4 regions of the Lysinibacillus sp. FSL K6-0075 genome follow, and region 2 is predicted to be linked to each of the others. Evidence: riboswitches for the same ligand, from Rfam matches in the RefSeq annotation. Region 2 holds a riboswitch; each other region holds the start of a gene.
What was found. Region 2 has a riboswitch for cobalamin ahead of MHB65_RS11485 (hypothetical protein). Riboswitches for the same ligand answer to the same signal wherever they lie in the genome.
Positions count from the first base shown of each region.

Region 1 (5,203 bases), 2.0 Mb from region 2:
TTTCACTTCTTATCGAAGGCTTGTGAGAGCTTACCTACTGGAACAGTCTATGCTATTTTCGCCGGAGCAGGTGCAATCGGTACTACATTAATGGATATTTTCATTTTCGAAGGAGAGTTTAATGCCATTAAAGGACTGTTTATGTTTATTTTAATATTAGGTGTGATTGGTCTAAAATTAGCGGATAATTCCTCTAAAGAGCAAGATCAAACGAAAGGAGCGAATGTATAATGGGTTGGGTATTTATTATTTTAGCTGCATTGTCTGAAATTATAGGTGTAATCGGCTTACGCTTCTATAGTCAGCATAAAACAATACGAAACTTTATTTTATATATTGGTGGCTTTGGTGTGTCCTTTGCTCTTTTATATGCATCTTTCAACTATTTACAGTTAAGTATTGCCTATGTAGTATGGGTAGGAATTGGCACTGTTGGAGCTGTGCTAGTAAATATCATTTTCTTTGGTGAATCCAAAAATCTATCACGTATTATTAGTATCCTAGCGATTATCATAGGTGTAGCAGGCTTAAAAGCAGTATCTTAATGTTTCTACAATAAAGGACGCCACTCTTAAATCGGAGGCGTCCTTTATTCATTTTATTTAATATGGCATGGCGAAGAAGTATTGAAGTAATTAAGATAAAAATTCGTAGATTCCATCCGCAATAAACTCTGCTGGACCACGCATCCAGATATGGTCATTTTCGGCCCATCGTATGACTAAATCACCACCACTAAGTTGGACTACTATCTCTTCTTCCTTCTGACAAAAACCATTTAATATAGCAGCCACTACCGCTGCACAAGCACCTGTCCCACATGCCTCTGTTATACCTGAACCTCGCTCCCAAACTCGGCATTTTAATGCTTTCGCATGAACGACCTCTACGAATTCAACATTGCTATGATGAGGAAATCTCACATCATTTGCTATAATCCCCCCTAATGTTTTTAGTGGTGCCTGTTCTATAGCATTCACAAAAATGACGGCATTTGGATTCCCCAAAAACAACGCCGTTACCAAAAGAGATTGTTGGGGTAACGGAAATACCTCATTGATGACATGTTCATTTGGGTTTCCTAGCATCGGAATGTCTTTGCGCAATAAGAGAGGTTTGCCCATATCGACAATCACTTCTATCACACTATTGTTTTGAACCACTACCTGTGCCAGCATAATTCCGGATTTTGTTTCAATCGTAATTAGCTCTTTTCGCATAATATGACGGTCAAAGATATACTTAGCAACACAGCGAAGACCATTACCGCAATTTGTCCCCTCAGAGCCATCTTTATTAAAAATACGCATACAACAGTCAGCAATTTTGGATGGTTGGATAATAATTAATCCATCTGAGCCAATACCTGTATGAACATTGGCCATTTTCTGAGCCAATTCAAAAAAGATATCTTCCTTGTAATCATATTGAAAAAGATCAAGATAGATATAGCTGTTGCCAATACCATGCATTTTCGTAAAGGCTATTTGCATACAGTCACTCCCTATAAAGGATGTTATATGTATTTAAATAGAAGATCTTGCTTTCCTAAACTTGGCTGACCTTCTTCGCAAATTGGTCAGGGACATATGTGAGATAAGGCTTACCTGTCAGTGAGTGTGTTTGAATATCGGCAAAGACACCAAATACATCTTGCAACAATGCTGGCGTCAGCACTTCCTCTGGTGTACCATGACAAACGATCCGCCCTTGCTGTAAAACGTAAATTTGATCGCAGTACATAGCAGCGATATTCAAGTCATGCAAAGCTGCCACTACGGTTAAATGTAAGGTCTGAATTAAATCCATGAGTTGAAGTTGATGTTGAATATCTAAATGATTCGTCGGCTCATCTAATATTAGTACCTGTGCTTGTTGAGCGAGTGCTCGTGCAACCATTACGCGCTTTTTCTCGCCTCCTGAAAGAGAGCTAAAGCTTCGTTTCTCTAAATGAGATATACCCGTTTGTCTAAGAGCATCTTTAACAATTTGGAAATCTTGCTCTTGATCAAGCTCTAATAGCTTTTTATGTGGCGTTCTCCCCATACTGACTAAATCATGCACAGTGAAATCAAATAAAACGGGTGTTTCTTGGCTAACAACGGCCAAATTTTTTGCAATTGCTTTACTTGTTTGCTTTAAAATATCCTGCTCATTTAATAATACCGTACCGCTTTCGGGTTTTAGGAGACGATACATATTTTTTAACAATGTTGATTTTCCGCTTCCATTAGGGCCAATTAATCCAACAAATTGCTTTTCTTTTATTTGAATACTTACATCATGTAGTATACGCTGATCGTAAATGGAGAATGATACTTGTTTCGCTTCTAATGTCATGGAAATTAATCTCCTTCACCGAAAGAATAGTTGTTACGACGGAGTAGCCAAATGAAAAATGGTCCTCCACAAAAAGCTGTAATAATACCAATTGGCATTTCCTGAGGAGCGATGATGATTCGAGCAAAGGCATCTGCCCACACTAAGAATATTCCACCTATTAAAGCACTAATAGGTATTACATATTTATAGTTTGAGCCCACAATTAATCGCACAATATGGGGAATAATTAATCCCACAAATCCAATAGAACCACTAACTGCGACAAGCACACCTGTTAACAGAGAAACGAGTAATATTAGCTGGATACGAAATTGCTGAAGATTCACGCCTAATGTCACTGCCGCCTCTTCCCCCAGTAATAATAAATTTAAATTGCGATAGTGTAGCCACAGTAGCCCAAATACAACGAAGAATACGAAAGCTGGAATCACAATATTATTCCATTTAGCTCCAGCTAAACTACCTAGCATCCAAAACATAACAGCCTTTAAAGCCCCTTCTTGCTTTGACATCATTAAAATAAAGTTAGAGATAGCCGTTAAGATAAAGGACACAGCCATACCTGCCAATAGCAAGCGGAAAATAGAGACACGTCCACCAACACGTGATAAGAAAAAAACAAGTGCAATGGCAAGTAATGACCCAAGAAATGCGGATACTGACAGAGCGTAAATCCCTAAAAATGAAAAGGCCCCTAAAATAATTACAGAAGTAGCTCCGACAGCTGCCCCTGAAGAAATTCCTAGAATATACGGGTCAGCAATGGAATTTCGTACAAGCGCCTGAATCGCTGCCCCCGCAATGGCTAACCCCGCTCCAACAATAGCAGCTAGCAAAACACGAGGTGCTCTTATTTGCCAAATGATGATTTCCTGTGAGCGACTCCAATCTTGTTCGATAGCATTTTGTATAAAAGGAATTTTAGAAAGAATAACTTTCCATACATATAATGGTGTAACTGAAACAGAGCCAACCATTACAGCAAATGTCATTGAAACAATTAATACCATGAAAAGTACAAAGGAAAATAACATAAATTTTTTATTCATCTGTTTTAAACTCCTACTGAATATTGATGAATGAAGCAATAAAAAAAGGTATTCCATGCGAAAATACACATAGAAATACCCTAGATTAAACAAAGTCAGAAAATATCCAGCTATTGTCCGTAATTGCTTGCATCCTCGTGGGCATTACAGGTATTACTAACTGGCAGGTCTCCTGGCTTCGATTCAACATCCTATAATTGCCTTCCCATTCTTACACAGTGGCAAATAATATTATAGGATTCCTCGTTACAGTTGCGGGACAGCATCGGACTTCCACCGACTTCCCTTTTAAGTGACATTCAAAAATATCACACCAATAGTATTTGAAGTTATAAAATTGTGACGATTCTATCATACATTTTTATAGATAGTTAGTCTACATAGAAATGCATCTAGCATTTGAGTTAACTAATTTTAATAATAAGGTTGACACAGATACTTTCGTTTTTTACACTAGCTGTAATAACTTTTAAAACGAGGTGAAATCATGGCAACTGTTACACAACATAGTCATCATAAATTAAGAACTGTCGACATTACCTATATTGGATTATTTTCAACGCTAATGATGGTGGGTGCTAATATCACTTCCTTTGCACCCTTTATGGTAGTTGGTGGTGTACCCATTACGCTTCAAACCTTTTTTGCGATTTTAGCAGGGCTTATTCTTGGTAGTAGAAAAGGTGCGCTCGCCTGTACAATTTATATGTGTGTGGGTTTGGCAGGAGCACCTGTCTTTGCTCGCTTTGGTGGTGGAATTGGTCAAATTTTAAGTCCTACCTTTGGGTTTATTATTACATTTATTTTAGCGGCATTTGTTGCAGGGTGGATCGTGGAACGAAGCGGGACAAAGAAAAGCTTTATCGTAGCTGCTTTAGTAGCAACGGCTATAAATTATTTGATAGGAACAAATTGGATGTTTTTTGCATACAAGCTTTGGGCGAGTGCGCCAGAGAATTTTTCTTATAAGCTAGCTTGGCTTTGGATGATGCCTCCACTACCAAAAGATATTATTTTAGCCATTTTTGCTGGTATCTTCGCGTATAGATTACAAAAAACATTGAAAATCATGCCCATTCAATAACATATCTCTTCACTTCTTTCGTGTCAGACTAGAGGAAAATTTATTCATAGGTCATGTCCATCATTTCTGCACATTTATTTGCTACAGTAAGGGCAAATAGTGAGGAGGATATCACATGACATTCAATAGAAGATGGTCAATCGGACTATTATCAGTAGTCGCTCTAATTAGTTTATCGGCTTGTACAGAGGATCAAACAAAGCCTGCATCCACTTCTGTGGATACTTCTGAAGAAATCGATCATTCTGCGATGAACCATTCAAGTTCTGGCGAAATACCGGCAACCTTAAAAAAAGCTGAAAACCCGAAATTTCCTGTGGGGAGTACAGCCATTATTACAGATGGACATATGGACGGTATGAAAGGAGCCGAAGCAACAATAGTAGGTGCCTATAATACGACTGCCTATGTTATTTCCTATGAGCCCACATCTGGTGGAAAGCGTATAGAAAAGCATAAGTGGGTGATTCATGAAGAATTGATTGACCCACAAGAAGCACCACTGGCTCCTGGAACAGAAGTAAAAACGGATGCAGCACATATGGAAGGTATGGAAAGTGCGACTGTCCTTATTGATGAGGCTGTGCAAACAACTGTATATATGGTTGATTATACTTCCACTACAAGTGGTGAAGCTGTAAAAAATCATAAATGGGTAACAGAAGAAGAGCTTAGCCCAAAATAATAGAAATAACCTCTACCTTCAATTCTGGTAGAGGTTATTTTT
Region 1 covers NZ_CP151947.1:4,377,708-4,382,910, forward strand. Annotated here, with positions in the region: gene MHB65_RS21835 (SMR family transporter) at 1-231, shown strand, start outside; gene MHB65_RS21840 (SMR family transporter) at 231-545, shown strand; gene dapF (diaminopimelate epimerase) at 636-1,493, opposite strand; gene MHB65_RS21850 (heme ABC transporter ATP-binding protein) at 1,549-2,340, opposite strand; gene MHB65_RS21855 (iron chelate uptake ABC transporter family permease subunit) at 2,346-3,392, opposite strand; cobalamin riboswitch at 3,537-3,725, opposite strand; gene MHB65_RS21860 (biotin transporter BioY) at 3,880-4,476, shown strand; gene MHB65_RS21865 (YdhK family protein) at 4,592-5,161, shown strand; gene MHB65_RS21870 (response regulator transcription factor) at 5,202-5,203, opposite strand, start outside.
Region 1: it holds a riboswitch for cobalamin, as region 2 does, so the genes downstream of both, MHB65_RS21855 (iron chelate uptake ABC transporter family permease subunit) here and MHB65_RS11485 (hypothetical protein) in region 2, are expected to answer to the same signal.

Region 2 (5,203 bases):
TATTTTAAGCCAACTAGATGCTGCAAATCTCCAGCAACATCAATTTTTAAAAGAAAAACAGTTGTTATCTTCCACCATCCAAGAGAAGCAGAAAATCATCCAGCAGCTACAACAAAATAAAGTAAGATCTGCTCGTCAACAACAAGGACTAGAAGACTTACATAGACAAGGTATAGAGGCATATACATTACGTGATTTAATTTCGTTGACACCAAGTGCGCCTTTAAAGTTAGAGTCAAGTATTGAAGCGATTAAATACGCTATTTTTTATAATGCGGTGAGCTATAAGCCACTGAATGATTTGTATTATGTTTCATTAAAGCAGCTCATACCGAATCGTATGATTGACAATATCCCTCATTTAGGATTACAAATGCGTAGCGGACTATCTGAGCAACTACAAAACTATGCCAATAAAGCATTGTGGTGGATCGAGCAATTTTTCACTTCAACGCCTCGAATTGAGGCAGGTACGCTTATAGATGAACGTGGTGCTAGAGGCGCACAGGAACAACTGCAATTTATTCTAAGTGATGCAGCTATTCAACAAACCTTACAAGACCAGGCGAGTAACTTAAACAACCTGCAAGAGCGTCAAGTACAGTTAAATGCTCAGTATGATCATAATATCAAGCAAATTAACCAATTGCATGGAGACTTACGCAAAATTCAACAGGCTGAAAGTACGCTATTGAAGGAAAGCGAACTGCATGCCTATGAAAGTCAACAGAAAGCTTTAACAGAGCAATTGTTAGCAATTTATGATGAGCAAGTGGAAATGGAGGCACAGCGGGAAACAGCTAGAAAACATCAGGCAGAACATTTTCAAGAGCTGCAATTGCTAGAGAAGGAGTGTCGCATTTATGAGGAGCTAGGGGCAGTGGCGGAGCAACAAATCCAGTTACAGCAAATGGAACAAACGTTAAAAGAATTACGCAAAACCATTTATGATTCCAAAAGAAAACATCAGCAATGGACAGAGCAATTGGAGGAGCTGTCCAATGATAAACGTCAACTAAAATTACTAAAACAAAATCATGAATCGGAGCTTGAATTAATAAATAGTAATCTAACAAACTGTCGACTACGAATGGTGAGAGCGCAAGAAAAAATCGAACAATTAGAGGCTAGCCAAGCAAGTCTAGTAATAAAACTACAGGAATTAGAGCATATTTTACCTGTCGAAGCATGTGTTGTTGATGAATCCATCTCCATTAAATGGTCTGAGGCAAGGTTAATTCATGGTAATGCAGAAAAAGCTGCAGCATTCGAAGCGGCACGCCTAGAAAAGGTCAATATTCATGCTGAAGTAAATTTTGAAAAAATGAAAGAAGATTTTGAGCGTAAAAATGCAGAATTAGCAAGTGCTGAAATACTTCTTGAGCAAAATGCGGGTTTTGCAGCAGATTTAGAAGATAAACTAGAAACGACCATTAATATGTATTTAACAAAGATTAATATGTTGTTCCAAAAGTATATGGATATCTTTCATTTTGAGGGACATATCGAAAAAGAAAGAATAGAAGAGAAGGCAGGGCGTATTAAATACTTGCTTTATGTGAAAGCTCGTAAAATCGGTCATCAGGGTACTATGGAGGATGTTAGCTTAAAAGCGCGAAATGGCAAAGTAGGTAAAGGTGTTTCAGGAGGGGAGGAATCGTTAAGCTCGCTCCTCTTTGCCTTAGCTTTATTGCAAAACCTCTCGATTGCCCCAAGCTATATCGTACTTGATGAATTTGATAGCGCACTAGATGATGAACGCAAGGACAAAGTATTTCATTTATATGCAAAAGAGTTAAATCGAAAGTTAATTATTTTATCTCCAAAAGCTCATGATAAAACCTATTACGACCATTTTTCCAAGGTATTTGTCATTGAACACAATTCATCTATTCCACAAAGTAGGATTGTTGGTTTCCAAAAGGTGTAGGACCATTTCGGTGAATGAAATTGTGTTTTAAACGAGCAAGAATTGACTTCTAAATGGCACTCCTTTACAATTAATTTTAATACTTTAATAGGAAAATGAGGTATTCTCGTTTCCTTACCAACTGAATAGCGTGTAGTAATAGGTGTAAATTGCGTGCAATTTGCTTAAAAGGGAAGTCGGTGCAAATCCGACACTGTCCCGCAACTGTAAATGTGAGCGACTTTTCAGCAACCACTGTCTTTGGACGGGAAGGAGAAAGGAAGCGATGACCATGAGTCAGGAGACCTGCCTGTTACGAGTACACACCAGTAACCTACGAGGAATAGGAGGTGGCATGTTGACAAAACAGAATGCTCTGTTCGTCACAGTACGTCAAACGCCCATAGTAAATGAAAGGGTTCACAATCGGACTCGTTCACACATACTTAGGGTTTGTTTGGCATTGTGTGATGAAAGAAGATAAAGCGAAGGATTTCCTCAAAACGTAGGGAGTCCTTTTTGTTTTGAAAATATGTACGCAAAGGGGATGCACGTATGACGAATATTCATGTAACGACAACGCTGGAAACGCCTTATGAAGATATGAACATTTGTAAGCAACCACGCACAGAAGTTGCCAAGAAAGCGAAAACAAGAATGGTGGTCGAATCGCTGATCGATCAATTATTAGCAACGAAGCTGATACGCAACGATCGCTTCTTTGAGCAAATCTTATATAATAAAGAAATTATTTGGATACAAAAAGGGGATGTGGACGGTCATCTATTGGCAAAGGCAGCATTAACAGATGAGCTGAAAACAAAGACCAATCATTTTATGATGTATATGCCGACCAATCCGATTGTCTATGAAGTCAATGGGGAAGCGTATCACTTAATTACGCGCATTGATTCAACACGCGCAAAGCCTAACCTTGATCGTCTAACATTGGAGCCAAAGCCTGTTTTAAGTGCCGCTCGTGTCAATGACTTATTATGCTCGATTGTCATGCGCTTTTATGAAACATATTTACACGATTTGGCACCTCACCATGACAAACTCATCGCATTCGTGCAGCAGGAATATGCCCAGTTTATTGAAGCGGTGCAAGCGTTAAATGATTATCACTTCAACTGGCATCCACGCGGCAATGGGCACGAGCTCTTACTGCAATTAATTGATCATCTGCAAATTTTAAAAAGTCACCCAGGCAAGGTACTGATTGATTTTACGAACAAGCATGACTACGTGATAGTAGAACCCGCTTATTTGATGGACAAACCAACAAAGAAAGCTGTCGGTGCACTATAAAAACAAGCCCTCCGTTTTATGGAGGGCTTGCTTTCATTTAAATGCAGGATCGAAATATATTCACGTTCAAGCAAGAAATACTCGCGCTTGAGCGAAGAATACCCGCGGAAGCAAGCAAAACGCCTCCGAGCGAGCAGGCCGACTCCTGCCCTATAAACAATGCATGGCTGCCTGAGCTTCATGCCACGGAACCGTATATCCTTTGCCCTTTGCACAAAAAATACTAGAGGAACTATATTCAGGGTCGGCATTTTTATCGTAGCCAATCTGTGCAATCACTTCCTCTGTATTATGGCACATATCATAGCCATCAAATTGGAGTGTGAGTGCGCCTTTTCCATTTGTATAGGCAGCAAAGGTTGTGCTGTAGCTCATTAAAGTGGCAACGGGCGCGCGACCTGTTAGCACCACATCTGTTTCGGATAATATCGGGTCATCGAATGTGCCTGCTGCTTGCTGAACGTCAGTCATCATGCGGCCGATAAAGTCGTTTGAAGCCTTCATTTTAAAACGATAATAGGGTTCAAGTAGAACATTTTGGGCTTGCTCTAGTCCCTGGCGCAGCGCACGGAAACTAGCTTCTCGGAAATCGCCGCCCGATGTATGTTCATTATGCCCGCGACCTGTTAGAAGCGTAAAATGAACATCTGTTACAGGGAAGCCTGTAAGTAAGCCATGATGATCGCGCTCAAACAGGTGCTTTTCAACAAGGCGCTGATTGCCTACGGATAAATGATCTGCATGACAGGCATTGCTGAAGGTATTGCCGGTTCCACGTGGATTTGGCTCCATTAATAAATGAACTTCCGCATAATGCTTGAGTGGCTCGAAATGGCCATAGCCTGTCACCTTCGTCGCAATGGTCTCCATATATAAAATTTGCGGCTCGCCAAAGGAGACGGCTAATGAAAAACGTCTCATTAATACCTCTGTCAGGACCTCCAATTGAATGACACCCATAATATGGACATGGATTTCCTGGAACTTTTCCTGCCAAACGACACGTAAAGAAGGCTCTTCGGCTTCAATTAAACGGAAAATCTGTAGCACTTCCTTGATATGCTGATCGCCCGCATATTGAACCTTTGCCTGTAGCGTTGGGACAAGCTCATAGGGCTGTGTTAGCGTCGTTGTACCGATTCGATCTCCAATGTTTGCCTGACTCAGCCCTTTCACCGCGAAAATCTCTCCTGCTTCAACCTGTTGAACGGTCTCAAAGCGACTGCCATTATAAAGGCGAATTTCTGTCACTTTTTCCGTCACTTCACCAAATGAAAATTCATCCCGCACATGTAAGGAGCCCTTGACAGCCTTCATAAAGGTTAAACGCTGATGCCCATCATGACGAATTTTAAAAACCTCTCCTTCAAACGGGACATCCTGCTCAAATTGGGTAGCCGTTAACAGGGGAAGCTGGTCAAGAAATTCCTGAATGCCCTCATCCTTTAAGGCAGAGCCTATAAAGCAAGGGAAAGCACATTCGTTTTTAATCATGGCCTGTAGCTGAGCAAGACATGGTTCATGCTCTAATGACTCATTCAGAAAGGCATCCAGCAATTTTTCGTCGCGCTCCGCCAGCCATTCCATGATGCTATTTGACACATAATCTGCTCGCAGCGGTTCATCGACGAACAACACATGCTGAGAGCAATCTTTACGAAGCTGGCTCATGACAGCTCCTACATTTGCTCCTTCACGATCCGTTTTATTGATAAAGAAGAAGGTTGGGACATGGTATTTACGTAAAAGCTGCCACACGGTTTCAGTATGGCCTTGTATCCCTTCGACTGCGCTAATGATAATAATGGCATAATCCATCACACGGATGGCACGCTCCATCTCAGGGGAGAAATCGACATGCCCAGGTGTATCAATCAATGTGTATGTATCATCGCCAATGCTCATGCGACCTTGCTCGGCAAAGATCGTAATCCCACGCCTGCGCTCTAGCTCATGATTATCAAGAAAGGTATCCTGATGATC
Region 2 covers NZ_CP151947.1:2,342,276-2,347,478, forward strand. Annotated here, with positions in the region: gene MHB65_RS11480 (AAA family ATPase) at 1-1,930, shown strand, start outside; cobalamin riboswitch at 2,054-2,238, shown strand; gene MHB65_RS11485 (hypothetical protein) at 2,465-3,220, shown strand; gene MHB65_RS11490 (translation factor GTPase family protein) at 3,371-5,203, opposite strand, start outside.

Region 3 (5,203 bases), 660 kb from region 2:
ATCTTCTAATTTGGCTAAGTATTGTAATACTTGTGTAGCATAATAATTATCAAGACCTGCCGTTGGTTCGTCTAATAAAAGGACAGAGGGCTCCATCGCTAAAACACCTGCCATCGCCACACGCTTTTTCTGACCTACGCTTAGAAAATGAATGGGTTTATCGAGCAAATCTTCCACTTCGGTTTGCGCAACGGCCCATGCTATTTTTTCTTCCATTTTTTCAGTAGACCAGCCGAGGTTCAATGGTCCAAATGCTATATCTTGCTTGACGGTCCCTGAAAAAAGCTGATGATCTGCATTCTGAAAGACAATGCCTACCTGCTGACGTAGAACTTTTAAAGCTTTTCGACTATATTCTAGTCCGTTGCCTTCGAATAAAATCGTCCCAGCTGTAGGTTTCAAAATACCATTAAGATGCTGAAACAAAGTCGATTTTCCTGCGCCATTATGCCCGAGTATGGCGATTTTTTTCCCTTTTGGAATGTCTAATGTAATATCTGACAACGCTTTCGTACCATCTGCATAGGCATATGATAATTGGTTGAGTTCAAAATAAAATGCTGTCATGTGAAATACCCTCCATATACGATGAGGACTAGTAATATTGCTGCCATACCTAGCCAATTTTTCTTGCTATAGGAGCCCATCTCTTGCCAGTAGACGGCCTCGCCACCACGTGATTGCATGGCATTGTTTAGTTCCCGACTACGTTGAAACATTTCCACAAATAATGCCACAATGAGCATGGAGACAGAGCGTAGCCATTGCATCGGTGAATGGTAGCCGAGACGTGCTTGCTGGGCTAGATGAATATTTTGCATACTTTCTAAAAACATAAAAATAAAACGATAGGTTAGTTCGACGAGCTCAACCAATAAAGAGGGGAGTCGCCATTGTCGTAGCACATAACATATTCCTTGTACAGAAGTGGTTAGAATTAAAAAGTATAAACAACTAATACTGCCCAGAACGACAAAGAACAGCTGCTGCGCTAATAGCACACTTGCGTTCCCAATGAAAACAGTCCAATTCGTCCATGTATAAGACCAAATATGGGCAGGTAGTGCATTGGTTGACGGTGTAATGGAAAGTAAAATAGATACGAGACTTGTGAATAAGAAAAAACTAGGTAGCAATAATAACTTGGCATAGTATGTAAGCGGAATTTTTGCACCTAAAATGATAAAAGCACTCATTACAAAAAATGTAATGAGTGAAAGTCGTTCATCTCTCAAGATGAGCGTTATGAGAAGTAGTCCAAGTGAAAATATCATTTTTTCTAGCGGATGAACAGACGCTAGCTTATTAAGATAGGCATACTTATCAATGAGTAACATAATGGTTAACCTTCTTTATGTTTGCCACGCATATAGCCGATGAAGTAGCCAATAAAGCCAGCTCCAATAGCTGCCTGTAGCACGAATAATAAGCTTTCGATTTCACCGCTTGGTGGCTCCCATAGGCTTTCGAACCATGGTTCATATTCCGCATTGATTTCACCAATGGCTGCTTCTGCCTCTCCATCAGCACCACCAAATTCAGCACCTTTTTGTATGAACAATGGAATGATGGCTAACAACACAACAATTGCTAATAACAATAAATTTTTTTTCATCTGTTAATGTGCCTCCTTTGTTGAGAAAACACGTAAAGTTTTTAATTCGCTAATATTGTATTTTTTCAAGAAATTCATCACAATGACCGTTAAAATCCCTTCACTCACCGCTAAAGGAATTTGAGTTAAGGCAAAAATACCTGCAAACTTTGTAAAGGATGCCATAAAGCCTCCAACTTCTGAAGGGAAGGCTAGTGCTAGTTGTACAGAAGTCACAACATATGTACCTAAATCACCAAGCATAGCTGCGAAAAATACGGCTAGTGAAAATGACAAACCTACTTTTTGTGCTCCTTTAAAGACAAAGTAAGCAATAAAAGGACCTACAATAGCCATCGAAAAGGCGTTCGCCCCTAAAGTCGTGATTCCTCCATGTGCTAATAATAAAGATTGGAATAATAAAACGATTGTTCCAATTACACTCATGGCTAGAGGGCCAAAGAGAACTGTCCCAAGTCCAACACCAGTTGGGTGAGAGCAGCTACCTGTAACAGAAGGGATTTTTAAGGCAGATAGCACAAAAGCAAAGGCTCCTGAAAGCCCTAAAAGCATCTTTGTTTCAGGATTTTCTTCAATTGTTTTGCGAATAGAACGCAATCCTAGAACGATAAAAGGAATAGAAATAACCCACCAAAAAATCGCCCATTCGATTGGTAAAAAACCTTCCATGATATGCATCGCAAAGGCACGTTTTGGCACAATTAAAAAGGCCAATAAAAAATAACTAAGTTTCCACCATGAAAATTTCAAAAAGCTTTCCTCCTAACTAATTAATAGATTTTTAGAATGTAGCGTGCGTAAATAAAAAAGCACTTCTCCGTTGGTGGAAAAGTGCATAGCTAAAAAAGCAAATAACATTCTCATCTGCTAAGCCGCACACCTATCCTCGTAGGCTGAAACGATCACCTATTTTTCGGCAGGTCTCCTGGCTCTAGTTCAATACTTTATAGGTCTTCCCATCCGTTGGACAGTGACATATTCTATAAAGCTCCCTATTACAGTGGCGGGACCGCGCCGGACTCAAACCGGCTTCCCTTTTAAGCAAAATGCCAAGCATTTTACACCGAAAAACATTCAATTGTGAGATTTCACGACAAAGTGTAACATGATTTTCCATAAATATGCTATACCTTTTTATAAAATTTTTTTAATTAAAGGTCAACGGCGAATATTCTGATAATATTCATTGTGCTAATGATGGATATTGTATAAATTTTATACCCCAGTTCACTTCAAAATTGATAAATTTGTCATAAATTTTTAAAGAAATATTGAAATTTTAAAATAATAAGATATGATTAAGACAGTTTTCTATTTAAAATACTAATAAAAATTTCATATAAAACGTCAATAAGTGCTCGAATAGCTCGAGATAATAGGGAAATTGGTGAAAATCCAATACAGCCCCCGCTACTGTAATAGCTGATGAAATCGCAAAGCCACTGGTGCAAACTTGGGAAGGTGCGACTGTAAAATGAAGCTTAAGTCAGGAAACCTGCTTATTTGATTGTGCATGCAAACTTTTCGGAGGGAGAAGTTGAAGCGGAAGCGAGTACCTTTATTTCATGCTATTCGTTTTTATTTGGCTTCTACAAAACCTTTACTCTTCGTTTTAGAGTAAAGGTTTTTCTTTTCCAGAAAGCAAATGAGGGGAGACAGAAGATGACAACATGGAATTTAGAGGGGATGAAAACACATCTCTTTATTTGCAATGGCAGTAGTTGCATGAATAAGGATGGTGAGGAAATTACCTTAGCCATTCGAGATGAAATACAGCGACAAGCACTCGATCAAGAAATACATACGACAAGAACGCGCTGTAATGGACGATGCAAGGATGCCTGTGTGGTAATCGCCTACCCTCAAGGGAATTGGTATCGTGTGCCATCAACAGAGCATGCTAGGACACTAGTACAAGATTTACATCATGAATCCTTATACAACGAACATGTCTTTACACTTCGTGAAGGTACATTACAGCGTACTGCTCAAACAACAGCCATTAAAGGGATCGAAAAGGTGAAAGAGGGGTAACAACATGGCGCAAAAAGGAAAAATTTTCGTAGTAGGCTTTGGACCTGGAGATTTTAAGCATATTACGACACGTGCAGTAGAAGCTTTACAACAAAGTGATATGATTATAGGCTATAAAACCTATGTAGAGCTGATTCAAGATTTAGTTAGTGCGAAATCGATTGTTAGCACAGGCATGACAGAAGAGGTGTCCCGTGCACAGGAAGCCGTTCGTCAAGCAGAGGCAGGGAGCATTGTCTCGGTGATTTCGAGTGGTGATGCAGGCGTTTATGGCATGGCGGGATTAGTGTATGAGGTGTTAATCGAGCTAGGTTGGACAGAAGCAACAGGAATTGAAGTAGAAATTGTTCCTGGTATTTCTGCGATTAATTCATGTGCGAGCATACTTGGTGCACCCATTATGCATGATGCTTGTACAATCAGTTTAAGTGACCATCTAACACCTTGGAATTTGATTGCAAAGCGTGTCGAGGCAGCTGCTATGGCAGATTTTGTCATCGCATTATACAATCCTAAAAGTGGTCGCCGTACAAGACAAATTGTCGAAGCTCAGCGAATTCTCTTAGAATATCGTTCGCCAGACACACCAGTAGGGCTTGTGAAAAGTGCGTATCGAGAACGTCAAGAAGTGACCATGACAACGCTAGCAGAAATGCTAGAACATGATATTGGTATGCTGACAACTGTCATTATCGGGAATTCATCAACATTTTTCTATGACAATAAGATGATTACGCCACGCGGTTACCAACGTAAATATACCCTTGGGGAAGAAAAACAACCATTACGTCCACATCAACGTTTGCGTGAAGAAAATGAACCTTGGGCAATGAATCAAGAGACAGGAACAGCAAGAAATGACTTTACAGCTGATCCTAATGCAGGGCGCTTTAATAAACCCAGTATAGCCGCTACGCCAAAGCCGAAAAAAACAGCACTTGAAATGGCTACAGCGGCACTCGCAATGGTGAAAGGGACAAACGCAGTCAACGTAACACCGAAGCTTGTACAGCAAAAAATAGAATCTATTTTTGAATTAGCAGTGAGCCCAGGTGTGGCCAATAAGTTTTTTACTCCTCAGCAAATGCTGACGTTAGCAGAGGTCGTTGGGGAAGAGGGGACGATGGAATATACACCAGATCATCAAATTCATTTAAAAATACCAACGACTGCCCCTGAACAGATCACAGAGAAATTGCAGGAAGTAGGCTTTTTATTAGCACCGATTGGTGATGTGCTATCTCTAAAAGCTTGTGATTTTTGCTATGGTGAAAAGGCTGATTCGATACCATACGCCGAAGAAATACAAGAAAAACTTGGTGGCATGTCTTTACCGAAAACATTAAATATTGGCTTTAATGGCTGTGGTATGGCTTGTTATCGAGCTGTATTTGATGATATTGGCATCGTCTACCGTAAAAGTAAATTTGATGTCTTTATTGGAGCGAAGCCAGTTGGTCGTACGGCTCACGCAGCACAGCCTGTTGTAGAAGGGTTGGAGCCTGATCAGCTGATTCCACTCATTACAGATATTATTGAAGAATACCAAGCAAA
Region 3 covers NZ_CP151947.1:3,002,518-3,007,720, reverse strand. Annotated here, with positions in the region: gene MHB65_RS14820 (ATP-binding cassette domain-containing protein) at 1-567, opposite strand, end outside; gene cbiQ (cobalt ECF transporter T component CbiQ) at 564-1,337, opposite strand; gene MHB65_RS14810 (energy-coupling factor ABC transporter substrate-binding protein) at 1,343-1,615, opposite strand; gene MHB65_RS14805 (energy-coupling factor ABC transporter permease) at 1,619-2,365, opposite strand; cobalamin riboswitch at 2,513-2,698, opposite strand; cobalamin riboswitch at 2,951-3,133, shown strand; gene MHB65_RS14800 ((2Fe-2S) ferredoxin domain-containing protein) at 3,278-3,649, shown strand; gene cobJ (precorrin-3B C(17)-methyltransferase) at 3,654-5,203, shown strand, end outside.
Region 3: it holds a riboswitch for cobalamin, as region 2 does, so the genes downstream of both, MHB65_RS14800 ((2Fe-2S) ferredoxin domain-containing protein) here and MHB65_RS11485 (hypothetical protein) in region 2, are expected to answer to the same signal.

Region 4 (5,203 bases), 200 kb from region 2:
TACTATAAAAAACGGAATAACAGGATAAAGGTACAAATTCATAATGAGTTTGTTTAAAAGGGAAGTTCGGTGAAAATCCGGCGCTGTCCCGCAACTGTAATTCGGAGTACATTTTCAAAGCCACTGTTATGTCATGTAATGGGAAGGGAAAATGTGTGATGATCATAAGCCAGGAGACCTGCCTTTGTCTAGTACAGCCAAAAAACCTACGAGGATAGGGGGTGTTGAGTGTGACGAATTACCTTCATCATACTCATAGTGCGACAACCAAGAAAAGGGTCTCTATTCAGTATAGACGACTTATTTTATATTGGTTGAAGAACTATGTAGTATTTAAGTCATAGCTAGCATCTTACCTAAGGGGAAAGATGTTTTTTTTATGAACGAATAGGAGTGAACAAGATGACATCACATTCAATTTTATTTTATGAAAATCAATTAAAGCAGCAAATAATGAACAACCTTTCTAGTGAGCACATGATTTCCCTACAAGTTTATATCAAAATATTAATACAAGAAAATCCTGATGATTACAAAAATATTAATTATGCCTATCTAAATATAAAACGTGAGTTAGTCGGGGCAATAGAATGCTGATAGATGAAAAAATTTTAGAAGATAGCATTGATATTGATCAAGATACTCTATTTAGAAATTTGGATCATTTTGAGCTAGAGAGATGCTTTGTATTAGAATATTTAGAGATACTGTTAAAATGGAATAAACAAACACACGCTATTTCTGAAGAAAAACTTCAAAAGCTTTGGATGAAACTGATAAGAAAATATAAATTTTCTCTTGATGAATGGGAAAGAAATGCTGGAAATACGAATATTCACTCGTATCTTGTGAAAGAACAAGGGCATGGTCTACAAAAATTAATTCGTTTTTACAGGGACCGTCATGGAGTGAAATGGTTAGAAAATGCCTTTGATTATGGCATGACATTGCTAATGAAAGGTGGGGAAATGCCAGCATTAGAAATGTTTTTCCTCACAAATTTAATATGTTACAAGTGGCAACTAGACTACTTAGAGGATAAAGAAGTGCAATATTACTTTTCTCATTCAGTAAATGGGAAAGTGAAAGAGGTCTATGATCGTTTTAGGGCTTACGATAGAGAACAGAATCTATTAACTGCAACTAAATTATATAAGCTTTTATCCAAATATAATCCTCAATTTCATACAAATTCTGCAGCAACGCCGGAATTTTATAAGGAATTGGCCCTGTTTATTGAAAAGCACTAATAGATGTTCCTAGTGTCAAACAGTCTATTTTTCTTCAGAATATAGACTGTTTCCATAGCTATTCAAGATTATTTTAGGCATTCTATAAATGAATAGATTTACTGTAGATAGATTTTAATAGAAAATCTCGTACATCGTTTAAAATATATATTTTGTTTAGGTATAAGTAATTAGTGATAATCTATTTCGAACTACATAATAAAAAATACTGAATAATCCAAAAATAAAGAAGTTTAGAATCTAGATTTACTTTTCATTTGAAGGATGGTAAACTTAAAACTATTGAACAACAACAATATATTGTGTTCGTTTTACTAAGGTACTACTATATGTAGTTTAAAAGGGAAGTTCGGTACAATTCCGACGCTGTCCCCGCAACTGTTAAGCTGACGATGATAGCATCCACTGTGCATGCGCATGGGAAGGAAATCAGAGAATGAAGCAAAGCCAGGAGACCTGCCTTTCTAAAACAAATTAATCATTTCTTCGGGGATTAAGAGATGGGAACGTCGGTATTTTTAGTATGTTAACGTTTCCATTTTAGCTATCTCTCTTAAAGAGATAGCCTTTTTATTTTATGAAAAGAGGGATTTCTATGAAACTTTATACGAAAACAATTTGTCCAAAATGCCTGTGGGTAAAATCTGAATTACAACGTGCAGGACTTGAAGCAGAAATTGTTAACATTGATCACGATGAACAAGCTAAGCAAACCATTATAGATGCAGGTTTTTTAAGTGTGCCTGTTTTAGAAATGAATGAAACCTTTATAGGAGATGTTCAGGAAATTGTTTCTCAAATTGAGTTGATTACCCTATGATCGTTTATGCAAGTCGTACAGGCAATGTCCGAAATGTTGTATCCAAATTAAAGGCAGAAGCTATCGAGCTCTCTGAAGAATTGCGACTGAATAAGCCGTATCTTTTAATTACCTACACAGATGGTTTAGGTGACATTCCAGCGAAGGTGCAACGCTTTTTAGAAAAAAACAGAGATTTTTGTAAAGGAGTAGTTGCCAGTGGCAATAGTAACTTTGGCCATCATGTATTTGGCGCTGCTGGTGAGAAAATTGCTACTACCTATCATGTACCCTTAGTAAGGAAATTAGATTTACGAGGCAATCAAACAGATTATGAAGCAATACAAACGTTTTATGAAACGAGGGTAATGAGATGAAAACCTATTTAAAGCTTAATAATGACGTACTGAATCGTTATAGTACAACTGGATTACTTGAGTTAGAAAAAGATCGTGAAGCTACGCGCCGCTACTTTTTAGAGTATGTCAACGTACGTTTGCGTTATTTTATAGATATTGAGGAAAAAATCCGCTATTTAGTTGATGAGGGCTACTATGAGAAAGCATTTATCGACATGTACGAAATGGAATTTATTAAGAAGTTGTATAAAAAAGCCTATGATTATAATTTCCGATTCCCATCCTTTATGAGCGCCAGCAAGTTTTATGATAGCTATGCTATGAAAAGTCGTGACGGCGAAGAGATTTTAGAAAAATATGAGGATCGTATTGTTATTATTGCTTTGTATTTGGCTCAAGGCAACACAGCTTTAGCAGAACGTTCTGTCGAAGCGATGATGGAAGCCTATCAACCTGCCACACCAACTGCATTGAATAGTGGCAAGAAAGCACGTGGTGAATTAGTAAGCTGCTTTAAATTATCAATGGATGACTCCATGAATAGTATTGCCGAAAACATTGGCTATTGTTTAGAGCTATCACGCCTTGGTGGTGGGGTTGGGGTCAACTTAACAGATTTACGCCCTTTAGGGGATCCAATTAAAGAGATACTGAATCGTGCAAGTGGTGTCATCCCAGTTGCGAAACTGTTAGAAAATTCTTTCAGTTATTCGAATCAGCTAGGGCAACGAAATGGCTCTGGTGTTGTTTATTTAAATATTTTCCATGCAGATATAGAAAATTTCATTTCATCTAAAAAACCGAATGCCGATGATAAAATTCGCCTCGCAACCCTTTCAACAGGAATTATTATACCTAGTATTTTCTTCGAACTGATGAAACGCGATAAAGATATTGTTTTGTTTAGCCCATATGATATATATAAAGAATATGGCAAACGTATGTCTGAGATCTCCATCTCAGAAATGTATTACGAGCTACTTGATAACCCTAAAATTCGTAAAATTAAACGTTTGAATGCACGTAAGCTTTACACAGAGGTGAAAAAAGCACAATTTGAATCGGGCTATCCGTTTGAAATCTTTGATGATAATGTCAATAAGGTACATCCTTTAAAAAACATTGGTCGCGTAAAAATGTCCAATCTCTGTACCGAAATTCTGCAAGTGCAAGAGACAAGTATTATTACGGACCAAGATCAACCAAATGACTATGGACTCGATGTATCGTGTAACTTAGGGTCTATTGATATCCATGCAGCAAGTAAAGTCAATGATTTCGGCGCATTAGTCGATACAGCCATGCACTTATTAACGAATGTGTCACAAATGACACATATCAAGAATGTACCGTCAGTTGCAAAAGCCAATCAATTAATGCATTCTGTAGGGCTTGGCTGTATGAACCTCCATGGGCATCTCGTGACGGAGGGCATCTTGTACGGCTCAAAAGATTCGATTGATTTCATGGATCACTTTATGGAAGCGATGAACTATTACTCACTGAAATCTTCGATGGAAATGGCGAAAGAAAAAGCTGCAACCTTCTACCGATTTGAGGACAGTGATTATGCATCAGGTAGCTATTTTGACCAATATATAACTAAGACTGAAGAAGAACTTTCACCTGTTGTGTTGAAAGCACTTGGCAATATTCCAATCATTACGAACAAGATGTGGGAAACGTTAAAGCAGGATGTAATGCAATACGGTCTATTCCATTCCTATCGTTTGGCTATTGCCCCAACTGGCAGTATCTCATATATTCGTAGCTGTACGGCTTCAATCGCACCATGTACAGAGCGCGTAGAGGTTCGTGATTATGCTGATAGTAGAACGATTTATCCAATGCCTCATCTAACAAATGACAACAGCCATTTATATGTGGAGGCATATGATGTAAATCCGTATGATTTAATTGATTTATACGCAGCTTCTCAAAAACACGTTGACCAAGGTATTTCCATGACACTTTATGTAACAGACAATTGGACAACCGAACAATTGGCTAAAGTATACATTTATGCATGGGTAAAGGGCATTAAGTCTGTTTACTATGTTCGTCAACGATTACAAAGCTTAGAGGAGTGTGTAGCATGTCAAATATAATCTATGAGGCCGTCAATTGGAATAAAGCAACAAGTGAGCTTGCCCAAATATTTTGGGATCAGCAATGGAAGCAAATTTGGTTTCCTGAAGAAATTGCGGTCAGTAAAGATATTAAGCAATGGAAAAGCTTTGAGCATCAAGACACATATAAAAAAGTATTTGCAGGATTAACCTTACTAGATACTGTACAAACAAATATAGGGATGAATCGTGTTGCCGCTTATACAGACGATTTACAGGAGAAGGCTGTCCTAACTGTTTTTGATGCATTTGAGGCCATCCATGCCAAATCTTACTCTTATATTTTCACAACGCTTTGTACAAATGAAGAAATAGACGAGCTATTTGAGTGGGTCAAGAAAAATGAATTCCTACAGTATAAGGCAAATAAAATTGCAGATATTTATAATAGTATTGAAGAAGGCAATCCAGAGAGTTTATGGAAAGCAATGTTCTCATCCGTCATGCTCGAATCCTTCCTTTTCTATTCTGGCTTTTTCTATCCATTGTACTTAGGGGGACAAGGCTTCCTACGAAACAGTGCTGAAATCATTTCACTTATTTTGCGCGACGAATCTATCCATGGTGTAGCAGTTGGATTTTTTGCTCAAAATCTATTCAAGCAATTTTCAAAGGAAAAACAAGAAGAGCTACATTTATGGGGCTATGAGCTATTATTAGATTTAT
Region 4 covers NZ_CP151947.1:2,544,511-2,549,713, forward strand. Annotated here, with positions in the region: cobalamin riboswitch at 12-201, shown strand; gene MHB65_RS12465 (hypothetical protein) at 403-597, shown strand; gene MHB65_RS12470 (hypothetical protein) at 591-1,250, shown strand; cobalamin riboswitch at 1,551-1,729, shown strand; gene MHB65_RS12475 (glutaredoxin) at 1,846-2,070, shown strand; gene nrdI (class Ib ribonucleoside-diphosphate reductase assembly flavoprotein NrdI) at 2,067-2,426, shown strand; gene nrdE (class 1b ribonucleoside-diphosphate reductase subunit alpha) at 2,423-4,516, shown strand; gene nrdF (class 1b ribonucleoside-diphosphate reductase subunit beta) at 4,504-5,203, shown strand, end outside.
Region 4: it holds a riboswitch for cobalamin, as region 2 does, so the genes downstream of both, MHB65_RS12475 (glutaredoxin) here and MHB65_RS11485 (hypothetical protein) in region 2, are expected to answer to the same signal.